One region of the Streptomyces sp. NPDC015139 genome, then DNA from elsewhere that is predicted to be linked to it. Evidence: riboswitches for the same ligand, from Rfam matches in the RefSeq annotation. Region 1 holds a riboswitch; each other region holds the start of a gene.
What was found. A riboswitch is a leader RNA that binds a small molecule or an ion and turns the genes downstream of it on or off. The one in region 1 is predicted to bind cyclic di-AMP.
Positions count from the first base shown of each region.

Region 2: another riboswitch for cyclic di-AMP. It lies ahead of ACF08B_RS04515 (transglycosylase family protein); the one in region 1 lies ahead of ACF08B_RS37120 (transglycosylase SLT domain-containing protein).
Region 3: another riboswitch for cyclic di-AMP. It lies ahead of ACF08B_RS01270 (peptidoglycan DD-metalloendopeptidase family protein); the one in region 1 lies ahead of ACF08B_RS37120 (transglycosylase SLT domain-containing protein).
Region 4: another riboswitch for cyclic di-AMP. It lies ahead of ACF08B_RS08675 (M23 family metallopeptidase); the one in region 1 lies ahead of ACF08B_RS37120 (transglycosylase SLT domain-containing protein).

Region 1 covers NZ_JBIBUW010000023.1:97,810-105,279, reverse strand. The annotation lists gene ACF08B_RS37145 (flavodoxin family protein) at 1-27, shown strand, start outside; gene ACF08B_RS37140 (ABC transporter permease) at 58-984, opposite strand; gene ACF08B_RS37135 (ABC transporter ATP-binding protein) at 971-1,978, opposite strand; gene ACF08B_RS37130 (outer membrane lipoprotein carrier protein LolA) at 2,014-3,276, opposite strand; gene ACF08B_RS37125 (polyprenyl synthetase family protein) at 3,569-4,579, opposite strand; cyclic di-AMP (ydaO/yuaA leader) riboswitch at 5,309-5,491, shown strand; gene ACF08B_RS37120 (transglycosylase SLT domain-containing protein) at 5,497-5,985, shown strand; gene ACF08B_RS37115 (HAD family hydrolase) at 6,175-6,987, opposite strand; partial or broken gene ACF08B_RS37110 (NAD(P)/FAD-dependent oxidoreductase) at 7,099-7,470, opposite strand, start outside.
Region 2 covers NZ_JBIBUW010000002.1:3,725-11,194, reverse strand. The annotation lists gene ACF08B_RS04535 (SurA N-terminal domain-containing protein) at 1-468, shown strand, start outside; gene ACF08B_RS04530 (nucleoside triphosphate pyrophosphohydrolase) at 615-1,649, shown strand; gene ACF08B_RS04525 (cytochrome P450) at 1,742-3,064, shown strand; gene ACF08B_RS04520 (transglycosylase family protein) at 3,222-4,289, shown strand; cyclic di-AMP (ydaO/yuaA leader) riboswitch at 4,473-4,645, shown strand; gene ACF08B_RS04515 (transglycosylase family protein) at 4,650-5,339, shown strand; gene eno (phosphopyruvate hydratase) at 5,704-7,011, shown strand; gene ACF08B_RS04505 (septum formation initiator family protein) at 7,115-7,470, shown strand, end outside.
Region 3 covers NZ_JBIBUW010000001.1:278,806-286,275, reverse strand. The annotation lists gene helR (RNA polymerase recycling motor ATPase HelR) at 1-879, shown strand, start outside; gene ACF08B_RS01280 (TetR/AcrR family transcriptional regulator) at 997-1,611, shown strand; gene ACF08B_RS01275 (SGNH/GDSL hydrolase family protein) at 1,724-2,509, opposite strand; gene ACF08B_RS01270 (peptidoglycan DD-metalloendopeptidase family protein) at 2,720-3,664, opposite strand; cyclic di-AMP (ydaO/yuaA leader) riboswitch at 3,669-3,865, opposite strand; gene ACF08B_RS01265 (alpha-galactosidase) at 4,136-6,214, opposite strand; gene ACF08B_RS01260 (tyrosine-protein phosphatase) at 6,386-7,183, shown strand; gene ACF08B_RS01255 (DUF6126 family protein) at 7,226-7,348, opposite strand; gene ACF08B_RS01250 (helix-turn-helix domain-containing protein) at 7,345-7,470, opposite strand, start outside.
Region 4 covers NZ_JBIBUW010000002.1:896,263-903,732, forward strand. The annotation lists gene ACF08B_RS08635 (DEAD/DEAH box helicase) at 1-27, shown strand, start outside; gene ACF08B_RS08640 (amino acid permease) at 195-1,700, shown strand; tRNA gene ACF08B_RS08645 (tRNA-Lys) at 1,800-1,872, shown strand; gene ACF08B_RS08650 (TetR/AcrR family transcriptional regulator) at 1,998-2,582, opposite strand; gene ribA (GTP cyclohydrolase II) at 2,679-3,326, opposite strand; gene ACF08B_RS08660 (MarR family winged helix-turn-helix transcriptional regulator) at 3,408-3,968, opposite strand; gene ACF08B_RS08665 (dihydrofolate reductase family protein) at 4,046-5,179, shown strand; tRNA gene ACF08B_RS08670 (tRNA-Met) at 5,270-5,343, shown strand; cyclic di-AMP (ydaO/yuaA leader) riboswitch at 5,677-5,845, shown strand; gene ACF08B_RS08675 (M23 family metallopeptidase) at 5,853-6,899, shown strand; gene ACF08B_RS08680 (aldo/keto reductase) at 6,967-7,470, shown strand, end outside.

The DNA.
Region 1 (7,470 bases):
GCCCGCTTCCCGCACCGGACCGCGTAGGACCGCACCGCCCCCGGGCCGCCCCGGGGGCTACGCGCTGATGTCCTTCGCCGCGAACCGCGCCCAGGCCGCCGAGCCGAACACGGCCGTGTACAGGGCCTGGAGTCCGAGGTTCGTCGTCAGGTCGTCCCAGTAGACGGGATCGCGCATCAGATCGGCGAAGGACAGCCAGTAGTGCGGGAAGAGGTACGGCTGCAGCGCGTGCAACTGGGGGATCTGGTCGAGGATCTGCACGGTGATCAGCAGGCCCACGGTGGTCGCCATCGCCGCGATGCCGCTGCCGGTGAGGGTCGACACGAACAGGCCGAGCGCGGCCACACCGGTCAGGGACGCGGCGACGACCAGGGCGATCAGCAACGCCCGGCCCAGGCCCTCGGCGAAGCCGATCCGGGTGCCGGAGATGGTCGTCAGATCGCCGAGCGGGAAGAGCAGGGCGCCGACGATCAGCGCCGAGACGGCGACGACCAGGGTGGCCAGCAGACAGAACACCATCACGGTCGTGTACTTGGTCAGCAGCAGGCGGGTCCGGCCGGCCGGGGCGACCAGCAGATAGCGCAGGGTCCCCGCGCCCGCCTCCCCCGCGATCGCGTCGCCCGCGACGACGCCGACGGCCATCGGCAGGAAGAACGGCAGCGTCGCCGCCAGTGCCGTGAACACCAGGAACAGGCCGTTGTTGGTGATCTGCGAGATGAACGCCGGACCGCCGCCGCCCCCGCCCGCCGACGAGCCGCCCCTGGTCTCGATCCTCACCGCGATCCCCACCAGCACCGGCACCGCCGCCAGCACACCCAGCAGGGCGAGCGTGCGCCAGCGGCGGACCGTGGTGACGATCTCGCTGCGCAGCAGCCCGAAGGTCCACAGGAGACGCGGCCGCCGGACGGCCGCCTCCCCGGGCGGCGCGGGAACCGGCGTGCCGCCCCCGCCGGCCGGGCCCGGGACCGTCTCAGCCCGCGACATCGAAACCCTCCCCCGTCAGTGCCACGAACGCGTCCTCCAGCGAGGCCCGTTCGAGCGTGAGGCCCCGGACGCGCACGCCCGCGCCGACCAGGGCCGCGGTCACCTCGGCGAGGTCCCGTGCGGGCGGCTCGCCGGTGACCCGGTCACCGTCCGCGGTGACGTCCCCGACACCCTGCTCCTTGAGCACCCGGGCGGCATCGGCCGCGTCCGGGGTGAGCACCACCAGCCGGCCGCGCGCCCCGGCCCCCAGGTCGGCGACCGCGCCCTGGGTGACGAGCCGGCCCCGCGTCATCACCGCCGCGTGCGTGCAGACCTGCTCGATCTCGTCCAGGAGGTGCGAGGAGAGGAAGACGGTCGTGCCGTCGGCGGCCAGTTCCCGGATCAGGGTGCGGATCTCCCGCATGCCCTGCGGGTCGAGGCCGTTGGTCGGTTCGTCCAGGACGAGCAGTCTGCGCGGCTGGAGCAACGCCGCGGCCAGGCCGAGGCGCTGCTTCATGCCGAGCGAGTACGCCTTCGCCTTCTTGCCCGCGGCGGCCGCGAGGCCCACCCGGTCCAGGGCGGCGGCGACGCGGACGCGCCGGGTGCGCGGGTCGGCGGTCGGGTCGGCGGCGTCGTAGCGCAGGAGGTTGTCCCGGCCGGACAGGAAGCCGTACAGGGCGGGGCCCTCGATGAGCGCGCCGACCTGCGGCAGGACCGCACGAGCCGCCCGCGGCATGGGGCGGCCCAACACCCGGGCCGTGCCCGAGGTCGGCTCGATCAGGCCCATCAGCATGCGGATGGTGGTGGTCTTGCCGGAGCCGTTCGGGCCGAGGAAGCCGAAGACGCTGCCCGCCGGGACGGTCAGGTCGAGACCGTCCACGGCGAGCTGTCCGCCGCGGTAGCGCTTGGTGAGTCCGCGCGTGGCTATGACGCCCTCGGGCGCCTGCGCCGGGTCGTGCTCCCGCGCGTCCTCCGGGTCGTGCCCCTCCCGCTGCGTGGCGGACGGTGCGTCCATCGGCTCCCCCCTCGAATCCTCGTGCCCGGGAAGGATTACTTCCCCGTGTCCGCCGCCTTCACCAGGGCCTCCTTGGTCACGGCGCCGGCGTAGACCTTGCCGTCGTCGGTGATCAGGGCGTTGACCAGGCGGGTGGAGAACACCGTGCCCTTGCCGAACTTGCCGGAGACCTGCTCGCCGAGCGAGCCCAGGAAGCCGCCCAGGTCACCGCCCTGGGAGCCGGTGGGCAGGCCGCCGCCGGCGCCGGTGTCGAAGGTGGCGACGGACGTCCAGCCCTTGCCGATGACGGTGGCTCCGTCCAGGCCCTTGCCGAAGTCCTCCCCGCCCTTGCCGAAGTCCTCCCCGCCCTTGCCGAAGTCCTCCCCGCCCTTGCCGAAGTCGTCGCCGCCCTTGTGGGCGTGCTCCCGCCCCTTGGGGCCGTCCTCGTCCTCGGTGACCTTCGCACCCCTGGGCGGGGTGAAGTCGAAGGTCGAGGCCGCCGGCTCGGCGAAGGAGACCTGGGTGAAGCCCGCGTCGAGAACGGCGGCCCCGCCGCTCCTCGGCGTCAGCGTGAACTTCAGCGGCGTACCCGTCTTCGCGTCCACCGCGATGCTGATGGCGCCGACCGTGCTGCCGGACTGCTTGGGCTTGATCAGCAGCTTGTAGGCGTCGCGGCCGGCGACCCGCATGGTGCCGTCGACGGTGACGGACGTGGTGTCGTCCACCGACTTCAGCGCCTCGCCGGCGAAGTCCTCGGGCGTGGCGGGCGGCTTCGCCCGGTGGTCCTCGCCGGAGTCGGCCGCGGTGGAGTGGTAGACCTCGTTGCTCTTGCTGTCGTAGCCCCAGACGTCCTTGCCGTCGTGGATGAGGCTGTACTCGGCGCCCCGCTCCAGCAGGGAGAGCTTCTGCCGGTCCGGGCCGTCTGCCGCCACACGCAGGGTGTGGCTGCCGCTGACCAGCTCGGTGAGCTTGGACTGCGGGTCGGCGGAGGAGCCGTCGCCGGAGCCCGGGGCCGCCCCCGAGGCGAGGCTGTTCTCCAGGCCGCCGAGGTCCGGCAGGCCCAGATCGGTGTTGATCTTCACGGTGCCGGACAGCTGCTGGGTGTCCGACTTGGCGATCTTCTCGATGAGCTGCTGTGCGCTGATCCTGGGCAGGTCGGGGTCACCGGAGTCGGCGAGTGCCGGGACCAGCCCGATCGTGGCCGCCGCCACCCCCACCACCGCGACCGGTACGGCGTACCGGGCGGCCTTGCGCCGGCCGGAACGCGCGTCCTCGTCCCGCGCCGCGCCCGCTGCGTCGTCGGATTCGTACGGTGCCATGTGTGCGTTACCTCCGTCGTCGGCGGCGGCTGTCCTCACGCTGGTCCACCTGAGCCGCCATTCTCACCCGAATCGGTGAGGAGTGGTGATTTCCGTGGTGTCCATCTGACCAAATCGGCCGTGAGGAAGCGTCAGACTGCGGCAGCAACTCGGTGTACGCCTGCGGTATGACACGCGGGGGCGGCGTCTCCCCCTACCCGTAGGGGTCGGCACCGCTCCCCCAGGGGAGAGACCGTCCGGGGCGCCGTTCCGCGGGCGCCGTTCCGTGGGCGCCGTTCCGTGGGCGGCCGGACTAGCCGGCGCGGTGCACCACCGCGTCGCACAGCTCGATCAGCGCCGCCTTGGCGTCGCACTCCCGCAGCGGCGCCAGCGCCGCCCGGGCCTCCTTCGCGTAGCGGATCGTGTCCTGGCGGGCCTGCTCCAGCGCGGGGTGGGCGCGCAGCGCCGCCAGCGCCTCGGCGTGCCGGGCGTCGTCGCTGAGGTCGGAGTCCAGCAGCTCGCACAGCGCGATGTCCTCGGCCAGCCCGAGCCGGGCGGCCCGCTCGCGAAGCCGGAGCACGGGCAGCGTGGCGATGCCCTCGCGCAGGTCGGTGCCCGGGGTCTTGCCGGACTCGTGGGAGTCGGAGGCGATGTCCAGGACGTCGTCCGCGAGCTGGAAGGCGACCCCGAGCCGCTCGCCGTACTGGGTGAGCACGTCGACGACCGTCTCGTCGGCGCCGGACATCATCGCGCCGAACCGGCAGGAGACCGCGACCAGCGAGCCCGTCTTGCCGCCGAGTACGTCCAGGTAGTGATCGACCGGGTCGCGGCCGTCCGTGGGACCGGCGGTCTCCAGGATCTGGCCCGTGACCAGCCGCTCGAACGCGAGGGCCTGCACCCGGACCGCCTCGGGACCGAGGTCGGCGAGGATCTGGGAGGCCCGGGCGAACAGGAAGTCGCCGGTCAGGACCGCGACGGAGTTGCCCCAGCGGGTGTTGGCGCTGTCCACACCGCGGCGCACGGCCGCCTCGTCCATCACGTCGTCGTGGTACAGCGTGGCGAGGTGGGTCAGCTCCACGACCACGGCCGAGGGCACGATGCCCGGCGCGTAGCGGTCGCCGAACTGGGACGCGAGCATCACGAGCAGCGGACGGAACCGCTTCCCACCGGCCCGTACGAGGTGCTGCGCGGCCTCCGTGATGAACGGGACCTCGCTCTTGGTGGCCTCGAGCAAGCCTTCCTCGACAGCCGTCAATCCTGCCTGGACATCGGCTTCCAGAGCCTGGTCCCGCACGCTCAGCCCGAACGGCCCGACGACGGTCACGAGGGGTCTCCTGTCTGCTGGTGTCTGCTGGCGCTTACACGGTTTGTCGATAGGTCGCTGCCATCACTCAAGTCAGCGTATCCGGTCCTCTTTCGATCACCGATAGCGCCCACCGGTCCAGCCTGGGCGGTATCGGATCATGACCGGTATGATTGTGATCGTTTGGTAAGAATGGACATTTATCGACTTAACAGGAATCCGCACACTTTGTCGCGAATCACGGCGTGAGCGGAGTAATGCCGACGCCACCCCGTGGACACCTCGGGAGCACACCGGGAGCGGCGACCCACTCGGGCGCAACGGATACAACGGGCACATCGGGCGCGCAACAGCACCCGACACCCACCCGGACACCCCCTTCTCTCGTCGCCGCACTTCACCTCTTCGCGCGCCGCGGCCACCACCACAACGACCGGCGCCTCGTCGCGGGTTCCGCCGCAATGCCACCTCGGCCGCAAATCACCTGAATCCCTCATGTCTGATTTGCATTATTTTGCTATTTCGTGAGTTGGCTCACTCGGGCGGGAGAATCACCCACACCCACCGGTACCCCCTTCTCCCCATGCCCTACTGGCGAGTTGAGAGTTGGCAACCGCAAAGGATCAAGCGTCTCAAAAGCCACAGACCAAGGTCAAATAGGGTGTTGTGCGAATCGGGTACTTGTTCCCGACATGTGCTCTCGCATACGTTCCGGGCCGTCGGGCGGACGCCTAATCCTGCCGCCGCCCGCGTAACCCATCGACGAACTCATTTCGTACGGCAGGAGCGGGGGACCCAGGTAAGTCATCGCCGTACCGGTCGGCACACGTCGCACCGGAACGGCTAGGGGTGAAGCCGTGCCTCCCCAGGGCACGGCCGGGCACCTCCCCGCCCGAACCCGACAGCTCACCTCGCAGGCGACGGAGAGGAACTTCCCCATGCCTGCTGCCGCTCAGCCCCGCCGCACCCGGAACAACCGCCTCGTCCGCACCATCGCCGCCCTCGGCACCGGCGCCGCCATCGTCGCCCTGCCGCTCGTCGGCGCCGCGAGCGCCTCCGCGGCCCCCACCACCGCCCCGACGGCCTCCACCACCCCCGCCGGGTACCCGAACAACCTCGACGGCTGGATCCGCGAATCCCTCGCGATCATGGCCGAGAAGAAGATCCCGGGCACGTACAACGGCATCCACCGCAACATCATGCGGGAGTCCTCCGGCAACCCCAACGCCATCAACCTCTGGGACTCGAACGCCGTCAAGGGCACCCCGTCCAAGGGTCTGCTCCAGGTCATCGACCCGACCTTCGCCACCTACCACGTGGTCGGCACCTCCTTCGACCCCTACGACCCGGTCGCGAACATCACCGCCGCCTGCAACTACGCGGCCGCGCGGTACGGCTCGATCGACAACGTCTTCGGCGCGTACTGACGGACGGGTCCGGCCCGTACCGGCGGACGCACCGGGCACGTTCCGGCGGACGTGCCCGGCGCGCACCGGCGGCGGACCGGAACCCGCCCGGCATCCCGCACCCGACGCCCGGCGGACCGGAGCGCACCGGCACCTGACGGACCGGCGCGCACCGGCCTCCGGGCGAACGGAGCAGTGCCGAACGGCCGGTCACCCGGCCGGGAAGAGTCCTTCGAGGACGACGGCCACGCCGTCGTCCTCGTTCGACTCGGTGACCTCGTCGGCCACCGCCTTGAGTTCGGGGTGCGCGTTGGCCATGGCCACACCCCGCGCGGCCCAGTCGAACATCGGGATGTCATTGGGCATGTCCCCGAAGGCCAGCGCGCGTTCCGGACCCACTCCGAGCCGCTCGGCGGCCAGCGCGAGCCCGGTCGCCTTGGTCACCCCGCGCGGCTGGAGCTCCACGGTGCCCGGCCCGGACATGGTGACGGTCGCCAGCGAACCCACCGCCGCGCGCGCGACAGCCGCCAACTCGTCGTCGCACAGGGTGGCGTGGCGCAGCAGGACCTTGCTGATGGGCTCGCACCACAAATCGTCGCGCCGGCCCACCCGGAGCGCGGGCAGCGTGGGGTGCGGCATCAGATAGCCGGGCTCGATGAGGGTGAGCCCGTCCACGCCGTCCTGGTCGACGGCCGCGAACACCTGGCCCACCTCCGCCTCGATCTTGCCGAGCGCGGTCTCCGCCAGCTCCCGGTCCAGCCGGACCGACCACAGCAGGCGGTCCGCCGCGGCGTCGTAGACCTGAGCACCCTGTCCGCACACCGCGAGCCCCGTGCAGCCGAGGTTCGCCAGCAGCGGCCGTACCCGCGGAGCCGGCCGGCCCGTCACCACCAGATGCCGGGCACCCGCTCGCGCCACCCGCGCGAGCGCGGCGAGCGACCGGTCGGAGACGGTGTCGTCGCCGCGCAGCAACGTCCCGTCCAGGTCGGTGGCGATCAGTGCATATGCCGGGGTGGGTGCCATGATCAGAGAATACGGACACCGCGCCCCGCCGACTCACCGCTCTCTCCACGTACTTACGTGCTGTTCGGCCCCAAGTGGCGTACCCCGGACCCTCGATGGCCCAGCCGCACCTCAGCCGTGCCGCGCGGCCAGGTGCTTCGCCAGACGGGGGAGGCGAACTCCGTACCGCACACGAAGCGCATCACCGGCCCGTGCGAGGGCGCCGCCGGACGGCCCCGTGAAGTACTGGCATGGCACCGAGGAGACACAGCCGGGGCCGAGCCTCGACGTGCCGCGGCTCACCGCGAGCCGGCTGCGCGGCCCGTGGCCGAGGAAGACTGTCGCCGCGATGTCGACGCGGTAGCCGGTGGCAGCGACATGGTCTGCGGTGAGCCGCTCGGTACGGCCGCCGAGGGTGCGGACGGTCAGGACCGGGTTGCCGTCGGGGGGCCTCGGCACCCACCAGCCGCTCGATCTCCTGGACCCGCACCCCGCTGTCGAAGC
Region 2 (7,470 bases), on a different contig from region 1:
GTTCCGGACGACGCCCAGTACGAGCAGGTGGTCGCCTCCACCAGCAGCCTCACCCGGGACACCCTGCACAACATGGTGCTCGACCGGGTGCTGCACCGCGCCGCGCAGGACGAGGGCATCTCGGTCACCCGCAAGGAGATCCAGCGGATGCGCGCCGGCCTGGAGCAGCAGGCGGGCGGCGCCAAGGGGCTGGAGTCGGCGTGGCTGCAGAAGTACGGCATCGCCCCCGCGCGCCTCGACGACAACCTGCGTCTCCAGCTGGAGGCGCAGAAGCTCGCCTCCCGGCTCGGCACCGACACCACCCAGCCGGCCTTCTGGAAGGCCCTGTCCAAGGCGTCCGAGGAACTGCACGTGGACCTCAACCCGCGCTACGGCTCCTGGGACGTGCAGAAGAGCAGCCGCGTGGACGCCAAGACGCCGTGGGTGCGGGAGGTCTCCACGGCGGGCGGCCAGCCGCTGACCGCCTGACGCGCCCCTCGCCCCGCCGGAACGGCACGGTGGCGCGGTACGACGGCACGGTACGACGACAGGCCTTCGGTCGTACGATCGCATGATCCCCTCGGCCCTGTGGACAACGGAATCCGTCCCGGGCCGCGGTGGGTTACGTTCGGATCGTGAACGCATCCCGCCCCGAACCCTCCGCCCCCGGCCCCACGGGCCACGAGCCCGCCCACGGCCGCATCGTCCTGCTCACCACGAGCCACCGCGTCGCCCCCGGCCTGCTGTCCTGGCCCGCCTGGCAGGCCCTGCGCAGCGCCGACCTCGTGCTGTGCGCGGACGGCGCGCACCCGCAGCTGCCGTATCTGCGGGAGGCCGGGACGGCGGTGCGGGAGGCGTCGCCCACCGCCGAGGAGCTGGTCGACGCCTGCGCCGGCGGGCGGACGGTGGTCGTCGTGGCCACCGGCGAGGGCGAGCCCGCGCTCACCGACGGTCTGGCCCGGCTGGCCGGTTCCGGGCGCGTCTCCATGCCGGAGCTGGAGCTGCTCCCCGCCTCCTACGACCTGCCCGGCGCCCGCCTCCTGGACCTGGTGCAGGTCATGGACCGCATCCGTGTCGAGTGCCCCTGGTCCTCCCGGCAGACCCACCTGGGCCTGGCCAAGTACGGCATCGAGGAGGCGTACGAACTGGTCGAGGCGATCGAGGCCGGCGACCGCGAGGAGCTGCGCGAGGAACTGGGCGACGTGCTGCTCCAGGTGGTCTTCCACTCCCGCATCGCCGAGGAGGACCCGGAGGCGCCCTTCTCCGTCGACGACGTGGCCGCCGGCATCGTCACCAAACTCATCCACCGTCACCCGCACGTCTTCGGCGAGGAGAAGGCCGAGACGCCGGAGGACGTCAAGGAGCACTGGCTGCGCACCAAGGCCGAGGAGAAACAGCGCACCTCGGTCACCGAGGGCGTCCCCCTCGGCCAGCCCGGCCTCGCCCTCGCCGCCAAGCTCGCCTCCCGCGCCCGCACGGCGGACCTGGACGTCCCGCTGCCGCAGGGGGAGGGCGTCGGCTACGAGCTGCTCGCGCTGGCGGTCCGCGCCGAGGCGTCCGGCGTCGACCCGGAAGCGGCGCTGCGCGCGGCGGCACGGGTCTACCGGGACGCGATACGCGCGGCGGAGGGCACGGGCGGGGCGGACGGCCCGGCGCCGCAGGAGGAGTAGCGGGGCCGGGGCGGCCCGAGGGTACGGAACCCGGCGGCGCGGGGCACGACACCGCGGGCGGGACGGCGGGCCCGTCCGGATACCGTCGAGGGGTGACCGACCAGCCCCGCCCCTCGACCGCCCCCGCTTCCGCGCCCGAGCTCTTCACCTGGGAGTTCGCCACCGACCCGTATCCCGCCTACGCCTGGCTGCGCGAGCACGCGCCGGTGCACCGCACCCGCTTGCCCAGCGGTGTCGAGGCCTGGCTGGTCACCCGCTACGCCGACGCCAAGCAGGCCCTGGCCGACCAGCGGCTGAGCAAGAACCCGGCGCATCACGACGAGCCCGCGCACGCCAAGGGGAAGACCGGCATCCCCGGTGAGCGCAAGGCCGAGCTGATGACGCACCTGCTGAACATCGACCCGCCCGACCACACCCGGCTGCGCCGGCTCGTCAGCAAGGCGTTCACCCCGCGCCGGGTCGCCGAGTTCGCGCACCGCGTGCAGGAGCTCACCGACCATCTCATCGACCGGTTCGCCGAGCGTGGCTCCGCCGACCTCATCCACGAGTTCGCCTTCCCGCTGCCCATCTACGCCATCTGCGACCTCCTCGGCGTCCCGCGCGAGGACCAGGACGACTTCCGGGACTGGGCCGGGATGATGATCCGGCACGGCGGCGGACCGCGGGGCGGGGTCGCGCGGTCGGTGAAGAAGATGCGCGGCTACCTGGCCGAGCTGATCCACAAGAAGCGGGCGGCCCTGCCCGCCGAGCCGGACCCCGGCGAGGACCTCATCTCGGGCCTCATCCGCGCCTCCGACCACGGGGAGCACCTCACCGAGAACGAGGCCGCCGCCATGGCCTTCATCCTCCTGTTCGCCGGCTTCGAGACCACGGTCAACCTCATCGGCAACGGCACCTACGCCCTGCTCACCCACCCCGAACAGCGCCGGCGGCTGCAGGAGTCCCTGGCGAGGGGGGAGCGGGACCTCCTGGAGACCGGGGTGGAGGAACTGCTGCGCTTCGACGGGCCGGTGGAGCTGGCCACCTGGCGGTTCGCCACCGAGCCGCTCACCGTCGGCGGGCAGGACATCGCGCCGGGCGACCCGGTGCTGGTCGTGCTGGCGGCGGCCGACCGGGACCCCGCGCGGTTCGCCGACCCGGACGTGCTGGACCTCGCCCGCCGCGACAACCAGCACCTCGGCTACGGCCACGGCATCCATTACTGCCTCGGCGCGCCGCTCGCCCGCCTGGAGGGCCAGACCGCGCTCGCCACTCTCCTCACCCGCCTGCCCGACCTCCGGCTCGCCGCCGACCCGGCCGAACTGCGCTGGCGCGGCGGACTCATCATGCGCGGCCTGCGCACCCTGCCCGTGGAGTTCGCTCCGGCCACCCCGGCCACCGGGGGAACCGGCGAGGGACCGGCCCGGAGTTCGTAGAACCGTCAACACGACAGGCGTTCAACTCTGTGATCTTCACGTGATCTGCGCGGCATGAACTTGTGACAAGTGATCGTCTGCCGATACGTTCCTCCCTCAGCGTGGCGACGAGCACCATCCGCCGCGTCGGTCCTGCTGTCGCACGAAAGGCTTCCGCATGCTCTCCGGGAACGGCCGCCATCGTCGCCCCCGTCAGGCTCCAGCTCTCCTCGTCGCGGCCGGAGTGACCGGCTCCGCCATCGCCATCCCGCTGCTCGGCGCGGCGAGCGCCAACGCGGCCGACGGCACCACGTGGGACAAGGTGGCCGAGTGCGAGAGCGGCGGTTCATGGAGCGCCGACACCGGCAACGGCTACTACGGCGGACTCCAGATATCGCAGGAGGACTGGGACAAGTACGGCGGCGGGCAGTACGCCTACAGCGCCGACGAGGCCAGCCGCTCGCAGCAGATCTCCGTCGCCGAGAAGATCCTGGCCGACCGGGGCACCACCCCGTGGGCCACCTGCGCCCTGCTCTCCGGGCTGACCCAGAACTCCGGCTCCCTGGACGTGGACACGGGCGTCGACGAGTCCGGGAACGCGCAGGATTCGGGCGACTCGTCCGGATCGGGTGACACCTCCCCGTCGTCCGGTCTGCCGGATTCGTCGAAGTCCGACGACTCCTCCGCCTCCGACTCCACCGGCTCCTCCGGCTCCAAGGCCGACTCGGACTCCTCCGGTGACGCGCACGGGAAGTCCACCTCCCACCCGGACAAGGGCGGCAAGGGGCACGGCACCGAGGGCGACTCGACCGGTACCAACGCCCCCAAGTCGGACAAGTCCACCTCCCCTGACACCGGTGACGCCGGAAGCTCGCAGGAGGGCGGCGGCTCGCCCACGGCCGTTCCGGATGCCGGCAACTCGGACAATTCCCAGCAGAACGCCGGATCCTGGAGCCTGGTCGACACCGGCGCGCTCAGCAGTGGCGGACGTCACCGCGGCGAGAGCGCGGACGAAAACGTGACAAACGGTCAGGACTCCACCTCGACCGGCCGTCACGCCTCCCGTGGGGAGGACGACTACACCGTGCGTCAGGGCGACTCGCTCGCCTCCATCGCCGAGTCCCTTGCGGTCGAGGGCGGGTGGCGCGCCCTCTATGCCGACAACAAGAAGGAGATCGGGTCCGACCCGAACCGCATCACTGCCGGTCAGACCCTGGAAATCGGTACCGAAACGGACGCCGGATAGCGGGAGTTGGCGCCCCACTTGCGGCGCTAATGTCCGGTTTGGTGAAAGTGTGGGATGAGTCTCAGAAGCCCTGATCGTCTTTGAAATTCCGCGGATCGCGTGTCTACGGTCAAGGCCGCTCGTCACCACGAGCCCCGGCAGTCGCAACGCCGAATCCTGCCAGCGGTTGCCCGGGAACAGTCGTCGCGTCATGCGCCGTAGGCAGGAGCGGGGGACCCAAGGTAAGTGCCGTTGCCGGCAGTTGAGCCGGCACCGGCTTGGGGTGAAGCCGCACTCCGCGCAAGCGGGAGTGCGGCCGGGCAACTCAACCGGCCCGAACCCGACAGCTCACCTCGCAGGCGTCGGTGAGGGGATCGATCCATGCTGTTCTCCAGCAAGGGCAAGCACCGTCGTCCGTCCAAGGCCGTCCGCGCCGTCGCGCTCGCCGGTGTCACCGGTGCCGCCGTCGCCGCTCCGCTGATGGCGGCCGGCAACGCCTCCGCCGCCACCGCCTCCCAGTGGGACGCGGTCGCCCAGTGCGAGTCCGGCGGCAACTGGTCCATCAACACCGGAAACGGCTACTACGGCGGTCTGCAGTTCTCCGCCTCCACCTGGGCCGCGTACGGCGGCACCGCCTACGCCCCGCAGGCCAACCAGGCCGGCAAGGCGCAGCAGATAGCCGTCGCCGAGAAGGTCCTCGCCGCCCAGGGCAAGGGCGCCTGGCCGGTCTGCGGCACGGGTCTGTCGAGCACCCCCTACAACGGCTCGACCGGCTCCACCTCGACGACCGGCTCCTCGTCGAAGACGACCACCACCACCCGCTCCACCGACACGCAGGCCGCCTCCCGGTCCGCCGAGCGTCCGGCCGCGAGCAAGACCGTCACCACCCCGACCGGCAAGAAGGTCAAGAAGGGCGACGGCGAGTACAAGGTCGTCAAGGGCGACACCCTCAGCACCATCGCCACGAAGCACCACGTCCAGGGCGGCTGGAAGAAGCTCTTCGAGCTGAACAAGGACATCGTCGAGGACGCCGACATGATCTTCCCCGGTCAGCAGCTGCACCTGAAGTGACACCCGGCTCCCGGCCGGACCACAGCGCCCTCACATCCCCGGTGCGCACCCTGGAGGTGCCCACCCCGAAGACCCCGTGAGGGTCACCCCCGTCCCCACGGGCTCCCCGCCCCGGCGCGTCTTTCCCCCGTACGCGCCGGGGCGGGGTTTTTCGTCTCCCGGTCCGCTTCCGGCCCTTTCCCTGTTCTTCATCGCTCCCCCCTTTGTTCCGACGGTGAACAATGGGTACCGTCTGCGTGTCCCGCCCTGTCCACGGGGCGGTCGGTCGGTGGCCGACGGCCCGTGGACGGATAGGCTCTAGGCGCAAGGCCCGGAGCCGTGAGGCACCCAGCCCCGCACTTCCAGCGTCACATCCAAGAAGGAGATGCTCGTGCCGTCCATCGACGTCGTCGTAGCCCGGGAAATCCTGGACTCCCGAGGCAACCCCACGGTCGAGGTCGAGGTCGGCCTCGACGACGGCAGCACGGGTCGTGCCGCCGTCCCGTCCGGCGCCTCCACGGGTGCCTTCGAGGCCATCGAGCTGCGCGACGGTGACCCGAACCGCTACCAGGGCAAGGGTGTCGAGAAGGCCGTCCTCGCCGTCATCGAGCAGATCGGCCCGGAGCTGGTCGGCTACGACGCCACCGAGCAGCGCCTGATCGACCAGGCCATGTTCGACCTGGACGCCACCGACAACAAGGGCTCGCTCGGCGCCAACGCCATCCTCGGCGTCTCCCTGGCCGTCGCGCACGCCGCCTCCGAGGCCTCGGACCTCCCCCTCTTCCGCTACCTGGGCGGCCCGAACGCGCACCTGCTGCCGGTGCCGATGATGAACATCCTGAACGGCGGCTCGCACGCCGACTCCAACGTGGACATCCAGGAGTTCATGATCGCCCCGATCGGCGCGGAGTCCTTCTCCGAGGCGCTGCGCTGGGGCACCGAGGTCTACCACACGCTGAAGAAGGTCCTGAAGAGCAAGGGCCTGTCCACCGGCCTCGGCGACGAGGGCGGCTTCGCCCCGAACCTGGACTCCAACCGCGCCGCCCTGGACCTCATCCTCGAAGCGATCAAGGAAGCCGGTTACGTCGCCGGCGAGCAGATCGCCCTCGCGCTCGACGTGGCCGCCTCCGAGTTCTACAAGGACGGCAAGTACCTCTTCGAGGGCAAGGAGCGCTCCGCCGCCGAGATGACGGAGTACTACGAGGAGCTCGTCGCGGCCTACCCCCTCGTCTCCATCGAGGACCCGCTGTTCGAGGACGACTGGTCCGGCTGGAAGGTCATCACCGACCGTCTCGGCGACAAGGTCCAGCTGGTCGGCGACGACCTGTTCGTCACCAACCCCGAGCGCCTCGCCCGCGGCATCGAGGACGGCGCGGCCAACGCCCTGCTGGTCAAGGTGAACCAGATCGGCTCGCTCACCGAGACCCTGGACGCCGTCGAGCTGGCCCAGCGCAACGGCTTCAAGTGCATGATGTCCCACCGCTCCGGCGAGACCGAGGACGTCACCATCGCCGACCTCGCCGTCGCCACCAACTGCGGCCAGATCAAGACCGGCGCCCCGGCCCGCTCCGAGCGCGTCGCCAAGTACAACCAGCTGCTGCGCATCGAGGAGATCCTCGACGACGCCGCGGTGTACGCCGGCCGCAGCGCCTTCCCGCGCTTCCGCGGCCACCACGAGGTCTCCAAGGGCTGACCTCCACCGGGCTAAGTCTTAGCCAGTCGTACGTACGTCCCCGTCCCCGGTCCCGTACCGTGTCCGGGGACGTACGCACGTGAAAGGGGAGGCGGAGGACCAGATGGCCGTGAAGGACCGGGACCGTTTCTCCACCGCGACCAGGCTGCGGCTGCTCGGCGAGCAGACGGCGGCCCGCGTCTACCGCTCCCAGACCAAGCGCCAGGCGCGCCGCTCGCGGCTCACCGGCCGCGCGGCCCTGCTCGCGCTGGTGCTGTGCTCGATGATCGTCGCCCTCGCCTACCCGATGCGGCAGTACGTCTCCCAGCGCGCGGAGATCGCCGACCTGCAGCACCGCCAGGAACAGGCCCGCCGGCGCGTCGAGCAGCTGCGGGACCTCAAGGCGCGCTGGCAGGACGACGCCTACGCCGAGCAGCAGATCCGGCACCGGCTGCACTACGTGAAGCCCGGCGAGACCGG
Region 3 (7,470 bases), on a different contig from region 1:
GCGTGGACCGTGTCCGACCTCCCGCTGCTCGACGCCGCGCGGCAGCGGCTCGGCGACCCGGACGCGGCCCGGCGCGGGCAGCGGCACAGGGCCGTCCTGGACGCGCAGCGCGAGCGGATGGCGCAGGTCGTCGACAACCTGATCGACGCCGCGTCCGCCTCCGGCGCCGACGGTGACGACGGCGAGGGTCTGGTGCGGATGCTGCGCGGTCAGGACGCCGCGGTCAGCCTGGTCGACGAGTCCGAACTGCCCACGGCCGACCGGGACCTGCTCGCCGGCCCGTTCGCGCACATCGTCGTGGACGAGGCGCAGGAACTGACCGACGCGGAGTGGCAGATGCTGCTGTCGCGGTGCCCGTCACGGAGTTTCACCATCGTCGGGGACCGCGCCCAGGCCAGGCACGGGTTCACGGAGTCGTGGCGGGAACGGCTGGCGCGGGTCGGGCTGGACCGGGTCGACGTGGCCTCCCTGAGCATCAACTACCGGACGCCCGAGGAGGTCATGGCGGAGGCGGAGCCGGTCATCCGGGCCGTGCTCCCGGACGCCAACGTGCCGGCCTCCGTCCGCAGCAGCGGTGTCCCCGTCGTGCACGGGACCGTCTCGGAGCTGGAGTCGGTCCTCGACGGCTGGCTCGCCGCGCACGACGACGGGATCGCCTGCGTCATCGGCGCTCCCTCGTTCCGGGCGACGCCCCGCGTCCGCTCGCTGACCCCGGAGCTGTCGAAGGGGCTGGAGTTCGACCTGGTCGTCCTCGTCGACCCGGAGGCGTTCGGAGAGGGGATCGAGGGGGCGGTGGACCGCTATGTCGCCATGACCCGGGCGACGCAGCGGCTCGTGGTCCTCACGAGCCGCCCCACGGACCAGCCCCTCTCCCGGTGAGTGTCTGCCCGCGCGCGTGCGCGCCCGATGGCCGGAACAGCACCGGCGAGCGGGCTCACCTGGAGCGCGACCGCCTACCGGGCGGGCTCGGAGCGGCTCGCCCGGTAGGGTGACCGCGTGGCGAGAGTGCGGTTGAGCGTGGCCGAGCGGCGGGAGGAACTGCTGCGGGCCGCCATCGAGCAGATCGAGGCGCGGGGCGTGGCGGCGGTCCGGATCGCCGACGTGGCCGCGGCGCTCGGGGTGAGCAACGCGCTGGTGCTGTACCACTTCTCGACCAAGGAGAAGCTGGTCGCCGCCGCGTTCACGTACGCGGCGCAGGACGACCTCGCGCACCTGCGCAAACTGCTGGGACGGCGCACCTCCGCGCTGCGCCGGCTGCGGGCCGCGGTGCGCTGGTACGCGCCGACCGGTCAGGCCAAGGGCTGGCGGCTGTGGATCGAGGGCTGGGCCGTGGCGCTGCGCGAGCCGGCGCTGCGGGACGTCACCCGGGACCTGGACAGGGAGTGGAAGGCCGCGCTCGTCGAGGTCATCGCCGAGGGCGTGGCGGCGGACGAGTTCGTGTGCGCCGATCCGGTCGGTACGGCTCTGCGGCTGACCGCGCTGATGGACGGGCTGGCCGTCCAGCTCACCTCGTACCCGGGCTCGGTGCCGCGGTCCCGGGCGCAGGAGTGGGTCGACGAGGCCCTGGCCCGCGAACTGGGCCTGGACCGGGAGGCGTTGGCGGGGCGCTGACGCGCCGCGCCGTACCTGCGGGGGCGTGGTCGTGCCCCTCGCCGTGGGCCGCACGGGTCGGGGCACGAAGAACCGCTCACCGGCACCGGTCACCCGTACCGGTGGCTCCGGGTCAGGCCACGGAGGCGATCCGGAGCTTGATGTCGTCCGGCGACAGCGGTCCCTTCGCCGTCACGTGGTCGCCGGAGGACTCGCCCCGCAGCCGGCGGCCGATCCACGGCACGAGGTACTCGCGGGCCCAGTGGACGTCGTCCCGGCGGACCTCCAGGGTGCCCCGGGGCGGCAGCGGCGGCCACGGCTGCTCCGGGTCGGCCGGCACCTCGAGACCGAGGGCCTGACCGGCGCGCAGGGCCACGCGCGTGTGCCCCTCGGGCGAGAGGTGGAGCCGGTCGCTGTCCCAGGCCCTGCGGTCCTGTACGGACTTGAGGGACCACAGGTCGAGCACGGGGCAGCCGTACCGGTCGGCGATGGCGCGCACATGCCCGTTGTACGTGGCGATCTTGCCGCGCAGATGCTTGAGCAGCGGGACGCCACGGGTGTCGAACCCGGTCGTCACCATCACCGTGCCCGCGGCCTCGGCCAGCGGGGCCAGGGCGCGCTCGAATCGCTCGGCCACCTCGTCCGGGTCGGTGCCGGGGCGGATGATGTCGTTGCCGCCGGCGCAGAAGGACACGAGGTCCGGGGCCAGTTGGGCGGCCTGGGGAAGCTGGTCCGCCACGATCTGGTCCAGCAGCTTCCCGCGCACGGCCAGGTTGGTGTACTGGAAGTCGCCCTCGGGACGCCGGTCGGCGAGCAGTACCGCGAACCGGTCCGCCCAGCCCACGAACGCCCCGTCGGGACCGGGATCGCCCACGCCCTCGGTGAAGCTGTCCCCCACCGCCACGTACGACCCGATCACTGATCTGTTGTCACTCTTCGAATCGTCTGCCACATCGGACCATGATTCACCTTCGGATGTGACCTACGCGACCGTAGGCCGGGGTTGACGAACGGTGAGATGGGACACTCCTAAAGAATTCGCCAACCGGGAATACCGAAGGCCGGACCCGGGGATCGGGGGTCCGGCCTTCGGTGGCCTGTCCGGCAGGTGGTCGTGGTGCGGACCGTGTCAGCCGACGGGGACGCCGTGCTCGCGGAGGTAGGCGACCGGGTCGATGTCGGAGCCGTAGTCCGGCGTCGTGCGGATCTCGAAGTGCAGGTGCGGGCCGGTCACGTTGCCGGTGGCGCCGGACAGGCCGATCTGCTGTCCCGCCGTCACGGCCTGGCCGGCCGAGACGGAGAGCTGGGAGAGGTGGCCGTACTGGGCGTAGTGGCCGTCGAGGAGCTTGATGACGACCTGGTTGCCGTAGGCGCCGCCCCAGCCCGCCGAGACGACCGTGCCCGCGCCGACGGCCTTGAGGGGGGTGCCGGTCGGTACGACGAAGTCGACGCCGGTGTGGTAGCCGCTGGACCACATGCTGCCGGCCGTGTGGTAGGCGGTGCCGATGGTGGCGCCGGCCACGGGGAGGGTGAAGCCGGTGGCGGCGGTCGTCGTGGGGGCGGACTCCGCCGGCTTGGCCGCCGAGGCCTGCCGCGGGGCGACGGAGGCCTTCGTGGGGGCCGGGGTCTTCGCGGGGGCCGAGGGCTTCGGAGCGGCCGAGGAGTGCTGCGGGGCGGCGGGCTCGGTACGGGTCCGGGCTGCCTGCTCGCCGAGCGTCAGCTTCAGGCCCGGGTGGATCAGCGCGGGGTTGTCGCCGACGACCCGGCGGTTGTCGTCGTAGAGGCGGTGCCAGCCACCGCCGACGTGCTGCCGGTCGGCGATCGTCGCGAGGCAGTCGCCGGCCTTGACGGTGTAGATGTGCGCCGTCGCGTCCGCCTCGGCGGCGGACCTCTGCACCGCGGCGGGAAGGGACTGCGCGGCCTTTCCGGAGACGGGCTGCGCCGCGGGGGCGGCGTGCGCTCCGGTGGCCCCGAGGAGCGGGAGGGCCAGAGCGGCGCCACCCGTTCCGGCGACGGCGATGGAGCGGGAAAAACGCGGGGTCTTGGGACGTCGGTGCTTACCCTTCGCGGGCATGGCGCATTCCTCTCCGACGCCTGCGAGGTCAGCTGCCGGGTTCGGGCTGGAGTCGCCCGGCCGTGCGGTGCGCGGCTTCACCCCTGGCCTGTCGCGAGAACCGGGACAGGCGGTCGTGCCTGGTGGGTCCCCCGCTCCTGCCGAACACGGGTCATATGTGCGGGAACTCCGGGCGGCGGCAGGATTCGGCGTTCCGTCCGGATTGGTGGCGAACGTAAGCGAGCAGGACGGGTGGAAACAAGCGCCCCGTTCCGGCCCTTCCGGATGCGCAAGATCGAAGGCGGGAATGCCCGGTGACCCTCCGTGCATTCCCGTCTTCCGGGCCAGTTCGATTTCCCTTTGCGGCACCGGAATTACGTGAACATGTCGCGCGACGTACGGTCACGAATGTGACGCCCCTCACACGGAGTCCCACCACGTCCGTTTATTTGCTGGCGAGTTGGACTTGAGGTACCAAGACGGGTTAAAGGTTCAGATGCGACGTAGACGGACAATCGCCGCATCCAGGTCACCCTTCAGCCCCGTCCGCAGGCCGTGGTGCAGCAGTACGGCACCTCGGTGCACTTCGCCCGATTCGCGGCATTCGTAGGACGCTGTCGGGTCGAGTCCGCGCAGCCGCACCGCCGGAACCGGCTCGCCGTAGCTCTGCGACCGAAGCCAGGCGAGGACCACCGTCTCGTCCCCGAGGACGTACTGGACGGCACTCAGCCCGTCCGCCGGGGGCCGCAGCCGGTACAGCTCGCCCCGCTGGACGACCGGGCGGATCTCCTTGTAGAGCTCCACCCAGCCCCGGGCCTCGGCCAGCTCCTCCGCGCTCCACGCCGTGAGGTCTCCGCCGACGCCCAGCACGCCCGCCATGGCGCTGACGAAACGGAACCGCAGCGAGCTGACCCGGCCGTTGAGCTGGGTGTTCGGGCTGTCGGTGACCCAGGCGGCCATCACACGCGCGGGGTGGATCTGGCTGAAGCCGTGCTGGATGGCGAGCCGGTCCAGCGGGTCGGTGTTGTCGGAGGTCCACACCTGGTCGGTACGGCTCATCACCCCGAGGTCGATCCGGCCGCCGCCGCCCGAACAGGACTCGAAGGCGACCCCCGGGTGCGCCGCGCGCAGCCGGTCCAGCAGGGCGTACAGCGCGTGGACGTGATCGATCCACAGGCGCTGCGGGTACGGCTCGCCGGGCCAGCCGGCGTCGGTGAAGCAGCGGTTGAAGTCCCACTTCACGTAGTCGATCGGGGTGCTGGTGAGCAGCGCGTCCAGCTGCTGCCAGAGGTGGTCCCGGACGTCCTCGCGGGCCAGGTTGAGGACGAGCTGGTTGCGCAGCTCCGTCCGCCGGCGGCCCCGCTGGTACTGCACCCAGTCGGGGTGGGCCCGGTAAAGGTCGCTGTCCTGGTTGACCATCTCGGGCTCGACCCAGATGCCGAACCGCATGCCGAGGCCGTGCACCTGGTCGGCGAGCGGTTTGAGACCGTGCGGGAAGCGGCCGGGGTTGGGGCTCCAGTCGCCCAGCCCGGCGCGGTCGCCGGTGCGGGCACCGAACCAGCCGTCGTCCACCACGAAGAGTTCGCAGCCGATCTCGGCGGCGCGGCGGGCGAGGGCGGTCTGCTGCTCCTCGGAGATGTCGAAGTGGGTCGCCTCCCAGGAATTGAAGAGCACGGGCCGGTCCCGCTCCGCGTCCGGGACGACGTACGCGCGCTGGTAGGCGTGCCAGGTGCGGCTCGCGGCGCCGAACCCGCCGGCGCTCCACAGACCGGCGAAGACCGGGGTGGTGTACGCACCACCCGGCTCCAGGAGCAGCAGGCCCGAGTCGTCGTATCCTGCGCCGCCGGTGATCTGGACGCGCCCGTCCGGGAGTTGGGCCACGGAGATCCGCCAGGAGCCGGACCACCCGAGCGCGCATCCGTAGACCTCGCCGTGCTCCTCGGTGGCGTCGGTGTCGAGCGCCACCCAGGGCAGGTGCTGGTGGCCGGTGTGCCCGCGGCGACTGCCGATGATCTTCTCGCCGTAGGTGAGCGGAGCGGTGGTGAGCCGGGACTCGGCGGCCCAGCGGCCGTGCAGCTGGGACAGCCGCCAGCCCTCGCGGTCGGGCAGGGTCCAGGTGGCGGCGTCGGCGCGCAGCAGCTCCACGCGCGCCCGGCCACCGTTGGCCACGGTCACCCAGCGCTCGACCACGTCACCGCGCATCCGGTGGTGCAGGGTGATCGCCACACCGTCGTCGTCGAAGAGGAGCCGCAGTTCCTCCCCGTCGCCGGCGGTCCCGTACGACACGAAGCGCCACTCGGTGCCGCGGCGTTCCTCGGTGCGCACGGACAGGGCGGGGCGGACGAAGCGGGGGCCGCCCTCGACCGGGTACTCCTCGCGGCCGTCGAGCGGGGACTCGAAGGGCCAGTAGCCGGGCAGGGGGCTCGCGGCCAGGGCCTCGGCGTCGTCGAGCGCGATCCGCGGCCCCCAGTGGAGGTGCAGCAGCTCGTCGGCCTCGGTGAGGTGCAGGGCATAACTGCTGGTGGGCCCCGACAGGAGCCAGGTACGACCGTCTTCGGCGATATCCACCATCGAGACCTCACAGGTGTCAACAGATCCGCTCAAGCGCGAACATCATCAGACTCCGTAACCCCTGGTGGCAACGCCTGTGGACAACTCATTGCCTGAGGAAAGTGATGTCGTATGGTCGACGGAGCGCCCGTCGACGAGCCGCGCCGGCGGGGCCGACCGCGAGGAGCCCCCGTGACGCAGCAGGTCCCGTCGACCGAGCCGGAGCTGGCCGGTGTGCGCAATTTCCGTGACGTGGGCGGGCTGCCCACCGTGGACGGTCGGCGGGTGCGCCAGGGAGTCCTGTTCCGCAGTGGCCATCTCGCGCACGCGACCGCGGCGGACGCGGCCTTCCTCGCCACCCTCGGTCTGCACACGATCTTCGACTTCCGCAACGCGGCCGACCAGAAGCTGGAGGGCCCCGACGTCGAACTGCCCGGCGTGCGGAACGTGAACCTGCCGTTGAGCGACCCGGCGGACGGCGCCGAGTTCTGGAAGATGGTGCGCGACGGCGATCTCGACCAGCTCCGCGCGATCCTCGACGGCGGCAAGGGCGCCGGCCGGATGATCGCCTCCTACCGGACGATCGTGAAGCGGCGCACCGGCGAGCACTCCCGGGTGCTGCACTCCCTGGCGGAGGACAGCGTGCCCGCGCTGATGCACTGTGCGGCCGGCAAGGACCGCGCGGGCATCTCGATAGCCGTCACGCTGCTGGCCGTGGGTGTGGAGCGCGAGGCGATCGTCGCCGACTACCTGGAGTCCAACGCCAAGCACCGGCGCTACAAGGTCCGCCGCAGCGGCAGCCAGGACAGCGCGTACACGCCCGAGGTGATGGAGCTGCTCAGCCCGCTCTTCGACGCGCGCGCCGAGTACCTGGAGGCGGCGTTCGACAGCATCGAGGAGACCTGGGGCGGCGTGGACGCCTACCTGGAGAAGGGCCTCGGCCTCTCCGCCGCGTCCCGCGACCGCCTGCGCGCGCGCCTGCTGAACTGAGGGACCCGGGGGCCCGGCGCCGGGGACTCCGGGCCCACCGCGTCAGCCCTTGGCGCCGACCGCGAAGAGCAGGTAGAGGAACGCGGCGAGGACATGGCCGAGGGCGATGTAGATGATCAGCCGGATCCAGAGGGAACGGGGGAACTTCTCCTCGAAGTCACTCATAGCAGTTCTCCGGTCAGCGGGCCCAGGCACAGGGTGGCCGTGGGGCTCTGCAGCAAGGTGTGGACGAACAGAAGCTCGACGCCGTCCTGGTCCTCGGCGGCGAGGCGGTGCGGGGTGAGCGA
Region 4 (7,470 bases), on a different contig from region 1:
AAGCCGCGCTGGAAGCGCAACGGCTGACGCCGAGTGAGCTGAGGGAAGGGCCCGTACGACTCCGGTCGTGCGGGCCCTTCCGCGTGTCCGGGCACCGGTCTCCGGCGGCCGGTGGGGCCGCACGGGCCCCTTCGGGCCACACCGGTACCAGGAGTGGCGCATGTCACGCCCCCGGCGAGGGAATTGCTGGGGGCATGACAGATGACGCGAGCGCGAGCGGGCCGTCGGACGAGGAACGACTGGCCCAACTCGGCTACACCCAGGTCCTCGCCCGCCGGATGTCGGCGTTCTCGAACTACGCCGTCTCCTTCACGATCATCTCGGTGCTGTCCGGCTGCCTCACCCTGTACCTCTTCGGCATGATCACCGGCGGCCCCGCGGTGATCACCTGGGGCTGGGTCGCGGTCGGTCTGATGACCCTCTTCGTGGGTCTGTCGATGGCCGAGATCTGCTCCGCCTACCCGACCTCGGCCGGCCTGTACTTCTGGGCGCACCGCCTCGCGCCCCCGCGCTCGGCGGCGGCCTGGGCGTGGTTCACCGGCTGGTTCAACGTCCTGGGCCAGGTCGCGGTGACCGCGGGCATCGACTTCGGCGCGGCCTCCTTCCTGGGCGCCTACCTGAACCTCCAGTTCGACTTCGAGGTGACGCCCGGCCGCACGGTCCTGCTGTTCGCGGCGATCCTGGTGCTGCACGGCCTGCTGAACACCTTCGGCGTCCGCATCGTCGCCTTCCTGAACAGCGTGAGCGTGTGGTGGCACGTCCTCGGGGTCGCCGTCATCGTCGGCGCACTGGCGTTCGTGCCCGACCACCACCAGTCGGCGTCGTTCGTCTTCACGCACTTCGTCAACGAGACCGGCTGGGGCAGCGGCCTCTACGTCGTCCTGCTCGGCCTGCTGATGGCCCAGTACACCTTCACCGGTTACGACGCCTCGGCCCACATGACGGAGGAGACCCACGACGCTTCCACGGCGGGGCCCAAGGGCATCGTCCGTTCCATCTGGACGTCCTGGATCGCGGGCTTCGTCCTGCTGCTGGGCTTCACCTTCGCGATCCAGTCCTACGACCGCGAGCTCGCCTCGCCCACCGGCGCACCGCCCGCCCAGATCCTGCTCGACGCCCTCGGCGCCACCACCGGCAAGCTCCTGCTGCTGGTGGTGATCGGGGCCCAGCTCTTCTGCGGCATGGCCTCCGTCACCGCCAACAGCCGTATGATCTACGCCTTCTCCCGCGACGGCGCGCTGCCCTTCTCGCACGTCTGGCACACCGTCAGCCCGCGCACCCGTACCCCCGTGGCAGCGGTCTGGCTGGCCGCGCTGGGCGCGCTCGCGCTGGGCCTGCCCTACCTCATCAACTCGACGGCCTACGCGGCGGTGACCTCGATCGCGGTCATCGGCCTCTACATCGCGTACGTCATCCCGACCTTCCTGCGGGTGCGCAAGGGCGACGCCTTCGAACGCGGGCCCTGGCACCTGGGCCGCTGGTCGAAGCCGATCGGTGTCGTCTCGGTCGTCTGGGTCGCCGCGATCACGATCCTGTTCATGCTCCCCCAGGTCGCCCCGGTCACCGGGAAGACCTTCAACTACGCCCCGGTCGCCGTCCTCGTCGTCCTGGGCTTCGCCGCCACCTGGTGGCTGGCCTCGGCACGCCACTGGTTCCTCAACCGGACCCCGGCCCCCACCCTGGAGCCGGTCGAAAAGTGACCAACCTGCCGCTCCGTCCCCGTCCGACGCGGCCGGGTCGCCGATACCCGATCGGAGACCCGGCCGCGTCCGGCTATGCTCGGACGAGCAACATCGCCGGGGCCCTTAGCTCAATTGGCAGAGCAGTGGACTTTTAATCCATTGGTTGTGGGTTCGAGTCCCACAGGGCCTACGGTCCGCAGGCGGGCTTCATGCCCTCTGGCCTGCGACGCGGCGCCCGGTTCGGCTTCGGCCGGCCCGGGCGCCGCGTCTTTTCCCGAAGGGTGCCTCCCGGTACCGGGCGCGGGCGCGGCCGGGTCAGGGCGCCGTACTCCGGACGATCCGCTCGACCGCCGCCGCCACCAGTTCCTCCCGCTCCGCCTCGGTGAGGACGTCGGGCAGGGTGAGCTGCTCGACGATCAGCCAGTTCAGGGCGAGGTAGAGCAGTTTGACGGCCATCGCGTCGCCGGGCAGGCCGGAGGCCTCGTGGTAGGCGACGTTGGCGTCGAGGTCCGCGCGGACGCGCTCGGTGAGGACCGCGCGCAGTTCCGGGCGGCGGGTGGCCTCCAGCCGGAGCTCCAGCAGCGCGAGGTAGCCGGTGCGGAAGGAGGCGACACGGCCGACGAGTTCGCGCATCAGCCGCGTGTACGTCTCCCGGTCACGGCCGGCGTCGCGCTGGCGGGCGACGGTGGCCTCGTCGGGCTGGAGCCGCTCGTAGACGCGGGCCCCGGCCTGGGTGAGCAGGTCGTCGCGGCTGGAGAAGTAGTTGGACGCCGTACCGACGGGCACGGCGGCCGCGGCGTCCACCGCCCGGAAGGTCAGCCCCCGGGCGCCGTCCCGGGCCAGCACCTCGATCGCGGCGTCGACGAGCGCGGCGCGCCGCTGGTCGTTCCGTCTCACCATGGCTCACGACTCCCTGTGCGGTACACGCCTACACCACTGCGGGCAGAGTACTGCACCTGAAGTTGTCCATGGCTCCTGGCGCCCGTCCGGCTCGGCTCATCCCGCCGGGCTCAGCTCGTTCCGCTCCTGCAGCTCGGCCAGGGGCAGCGTGTGCTGGGTCTGCAGGACCTTGGCGCGGAGGTAACGGACGTTGTGGGCGGTGGTGAAGACACCGGTCGGCACCCGGTCCCGGACGACGGCGCCGAGGGCGCGCAACTGCCCGGCCTTGTCGGGGTTGTTGGACAACAGGTCCAGTTCCCCGATGCCGAGAGCGGCGAGCATCTGCGCGGCGGCCGTGTAGTCGCGGGCGTCCTCCGGGAGGCCGAGGGCGGCGTTCGCCTCGTAGGTGTCGAGGCCCTGGTCCTGGAGGGCGTAGGCGTCGAGCTTGTTGTACAGGCCGATGCCGCGCCCCTCCTGACGGAGGTAGAGCAGTACACCGCCGCGCTCCGCGATGCGCTCGACGGCCTCGCGCAGCTGGGGGCCGCAGTCGCAGCGGGACGAACCGAAGACGTCGCCGGTCAGGCACTCGGAGTGCAGGCGCACCAGCGGGACCGGGCCGGGGTCGCCGAGGACGACGGCGACGTGCTCCTGGCCGTCGGCGAGCCCGTGGAAGGTGACGAGCTCCGCGTCGGTGCTGTAGCCGTCGGGGAAGCGCAGCGGCACCCGGACGCGGGCGCGCGGGGTGGCGGCGGGGGTGTCGGGCATGCGAGCCTCCGATTCGTCCCGTCTGCTTCAGATTTGAAGCAGACGCTCGGCCGGGACCCTATCGCATGTTTCAAAGTTAAATCAACGATGTTCGCGGGAGCGTCCCGCCGGCGGTTCCGGCTGGGGCCCCGAGCAGGACGAGGACCGTCGCCGCCACGGCACGTCCTCGGTGGTCGGCCGCTCGTCGTCCGCCCCCTGGAGCCCGCGCGCGATCCCCGTGCAGATCTCCTCCAGCTGCCCCACCTGCTCCGGCGTGAGCCGGTCGAAGAGGGTGGCGCGCACCGTGTCGACGTGCCCGGGTGCCGTACGCTCCAGCACGGCCGTCCCCGCGTCGGTCAGCACCGCGAGACTGCTGCGCTTGTCCCAGCGGCAGTCCTCCCGGCGCACCAGTCCGTCCCGCTCCAGCCGGGTCACCACGTACGTCAGCCTGCTGCGGGTGATCTTCAGCGTCTCGGCGAGGTCGGTCATGCGCAGCCGCCGCTCGGGCGCCTCGGAGAGGTTGGCCAGCACCGAGTAGAACAGGTGGGGCATGCCGCCCTCCTGCTGGAGCTGACGGTCGATCGCGTCCTCCAGGAGGCGGGAGGCGGCCATGTAGGCGCGCCAGGCGCGCTGCTCCTCGGGGGTGAGCCAGCGGGTCGTCATGCTGCCAGTGTAAGTTTGTTTCAAAGTTGAACCAAGATCCGGTGAGGTGCGCCGGGTCACCGTGAGGGAGTGCGCCGATGCCCCTGCCGTACGTGCTGCTGTCCGCCGCCGTCTCCCTCGACGGCTACCTGGACGACACCGGCCCCGAGCGGCTGCTGCTCTCCAGCCCGGCCGACTTCGACCGGGTCGACGCGGTACGGGCCTCCGTCGACGCCATCCTGATCGGCGCCGGCACCATCCGCGCCGACAACCCGCGGCTGCTGGTCAACTCCGCCGATCGGCGCGCCGCCCGGGTGGCGTCCGGCCGGCCCGCGTACCCCCTGAAGGTGACCGTCACCGCCACCGGCGAACTCGACCCCGACGCCCACTTCTGGCACACCGGCGGCGAGAAGCTGGTCTGCACGACCGACAAGGGCGCGGAGGTGGCCTCCCGCCTCCTCGGGGACACCGCGGACGTCGTCGCGCTCGGCGCCGACCTCGACTGGCGGGCCCTGCTGGAGCACCTGCACGACGTGCGCGGGGTCGAACGCCTCATGGTCGAGGGCGGCGGCCGGGTGCACACCCAGCTGCTGACGCAGGGTCTCGCCGACGAACTCCAGCTGGTCCTCGCCCCGCTCCTGGTCGGCGACCCGGCGGCCCCGCGGCTGTTCGGCCCCGGGGAGTACCAGGGCGGGCGGCTGCGCCTGGTCGAGACCCGCCGGATCGAGGACGTCGTCCTCATGCGGTACGAGCCCACCGCCCCCGGCACCGGCCCGGTCCCCACCGCCGCCGACCGCCGCTGGCTGCGCACCGCCTGTGAGCTCGCCGCCCAGTGCCCGCCCTCGGAGACCGCGTTCAGCGTCGGCGCGGTCGTGGTCGGCGCCGACGGCACCGAGCTCGCCCGCGGCCACTCCCGGGAGGGCGGCGACCCCGTGGTCCACGCGGAGGAGGCCGCCCTGGCCAAGGTCGACCCGGCCGACCCGGGACTGCCCGGCGCCACCGTCTACAGCAGCCTGGAACCCTGCGCCCGCCGCGCCTCCCGGCCCGCCCCCTGTGCCGAACTGATCCTGCGGTCCGGGGCGCGCCGGGTGGTCACCGCCTGGCGGGAGCCGGACACCTTCGTGGCCGCGGCCGACGGCACGGGCGTCCTGCGCGACGGCGGAGCCGAGGTCGTCGTGCTCCCCGAGTTCGAGGCCCTCGCCAAGGCCCCGAACTCCCACCTGACGGCCTGACCGGCCCTGCCCCGCGGCGCGCCGGAAAGGGGCCCCGGGAAACCGATTGGCTCCTGGTCCCGTGCATGACGTATGCTGAAGACACAACGACGCGGGGTGGAGCAGCTCGGTAGCTCGCTGGGCTCATAACCCAGAGGTCGCAGGTTCAAATCCTGTCCCCGCTACTGAAGGCTCAGGGCCGGGATCCAGTTCATGGATCCCGGCCCTGAGTGTTTCCCGGCCCCGGCCGACCACCTCGGGCCCCGGTGACGGGCGGACCTCGCGGCACTTCACCGACAGTGACCGGTCGAGCGCCGAGCGCATGACATCTGAGTCACCATCAAAACTTCTGTGACTCCTGAATCGCGGCCAACTCGCCCGGTTTGCAGGGATGGCAGCGGTTAAGTCCGCGGCGGAAAACGTTAATGATCAAGCCGTACGGCTTGGAAAGTGCCCCGCGGGTCTATTAACGTTCGATAACGCAGCGCGGTCGTCCCAGCCGTCACCCGCGACGGCTCCGTGCGCACGCGCCGAATCCCGTAAGGGAACCGGGGAACCACCACCCTGGGGTGAATCACGCGGCTACTGATGTGAACTCCTCGAGTCCACGCCAGGTATACGCGCGTAGGAGACCTTCCTGCTCCGAACCCGTCAGCTAACCCGGTAGGCGGAGGAAGGAAAGGAGCGCGCCCGCGTGGCGTCCAACCGGCCTGCCCCAGAAGCCCCGTTCATACCGGCTCAGCGTGAGAGCGAGACCTTCGGTTACGCCTCCTACCGTGCCGAGGAGGGCCCCTGGGAGGAGTGGAACCCCACCGAGGAGTCCCTCACCCCGGTCCGCGGGCGGCACCGCGTGGCCAAGCAGCGCGGCGGGTTCGCCCGCAGCTCCACCGTCCTCGGCGTCGGCGTGATCGCGGCGGTCGGCGCGGGCGGGATGGCCAGCGCCAACACCGGCAAGCCGCCGGTCTCCATCTCCCTGCCGGACCTGCCGAGCGTCGGTTCCCTCTTCGACGACGGTTCCGCCAAGACCTCCGAGGCCACCGGACTCAGCGACGTCGGGGTGACCTCCGCCGGCAGCGAGCAGGACACCGATGCGGGCGAGGCCCTGCGCAGCCGGATCATGGCCCAGGCCGAGCAGCAGAAGGGCCAGGCCGAGAGCAAGGCCACCGCCGCCAGGCTCGCCACCGCCGAGAAGCTGACCGCCGACGCGGCGGCGAAGGCGGAGAAGGAAGCCGCCGCGAAGGCCGCCGCCGCGAAGGAGAAGGCCGAGGCCGCGGCCGCCAGGGCGGAGGCCGAGGCCAAGAAGGCGGCGGAGGAGAAGCGGCTGGCCGAGCTGGCCAAGCAGTACACGCTGCCGACGTCCTCGTACACGATCACCTCGACGTTCGGCCAGGCCGGCTCGATGTGGTCCTCCGGCTACCACACCGGCCTCGACTTCGCGGCCCCCACGGGCACCCTCATCAAGGCCATCCACAGCGGCACGATCACGCAGGCGGGCTGGGCCGGCTCCTACGGCTACCGCACGGTCCTCACCCTGGACGACGGCACCGAGCTGTGGTTCTGCCACCAGTCCTCGATCAGCGTCTCCGTCGGCCAGAAGGTCTCCACCGGCGAGCTCATCGGCCGGGTCGGCGCGACCGGCAACGTCACCGGCCCGCACCTCCACCTGGAGGTCCACCCGGGCGGCGACGCCACGGGGATCGACCCCATGGCCTGGCTGCGGGGCAAGGGCCTCACCCCCTGACACCCGTTCGCGGGAACTCGGCGCCGACGGCGGAAGAGATCATTCGCCGTCGGCGTTGACTTGGAGCATGACTTCTCTGCGCACACTCGGTTCCTCCGACCTCGAGGTCTTCCCCCTCTCCCTCGGCGGCAACGTCTTCGGCTGGACCGCCGACGAGCAGACCTCCTTCGCCGTGCTCGACGCCTACGCCGCCGCGGGCGGCAACTTCGTCGACACCGCCGACAGCTACAGCGCCTGGGTGGAGGGCAACGCCGGCGGCGAGTCCGAGACGATCATCGGCAAGTGGGTCAAGGCCCGCGGCAACCGCGACGACGTCGTCATCGCCACCAAGGTCAGCCAGCACCCCGAGTACCAGGGCCTGTCCGCGGCGACCATCAAGGCCGCCGCCGACGCCTCCCTGCGCCGCCTCGGCACCGACCGCATCGACCTCTACTACACGCACTTCGACAAGCCCGAGGTGCCGGTCGAGGAGATCATCGGCGCGCTGGACGAGCTGGTGAGGGCGGGCAAGGTCCGGCACATCGCCGCGTCCAACATCAGCCCCGAGCGGCTGCGGGCCTCCCTGGACTTC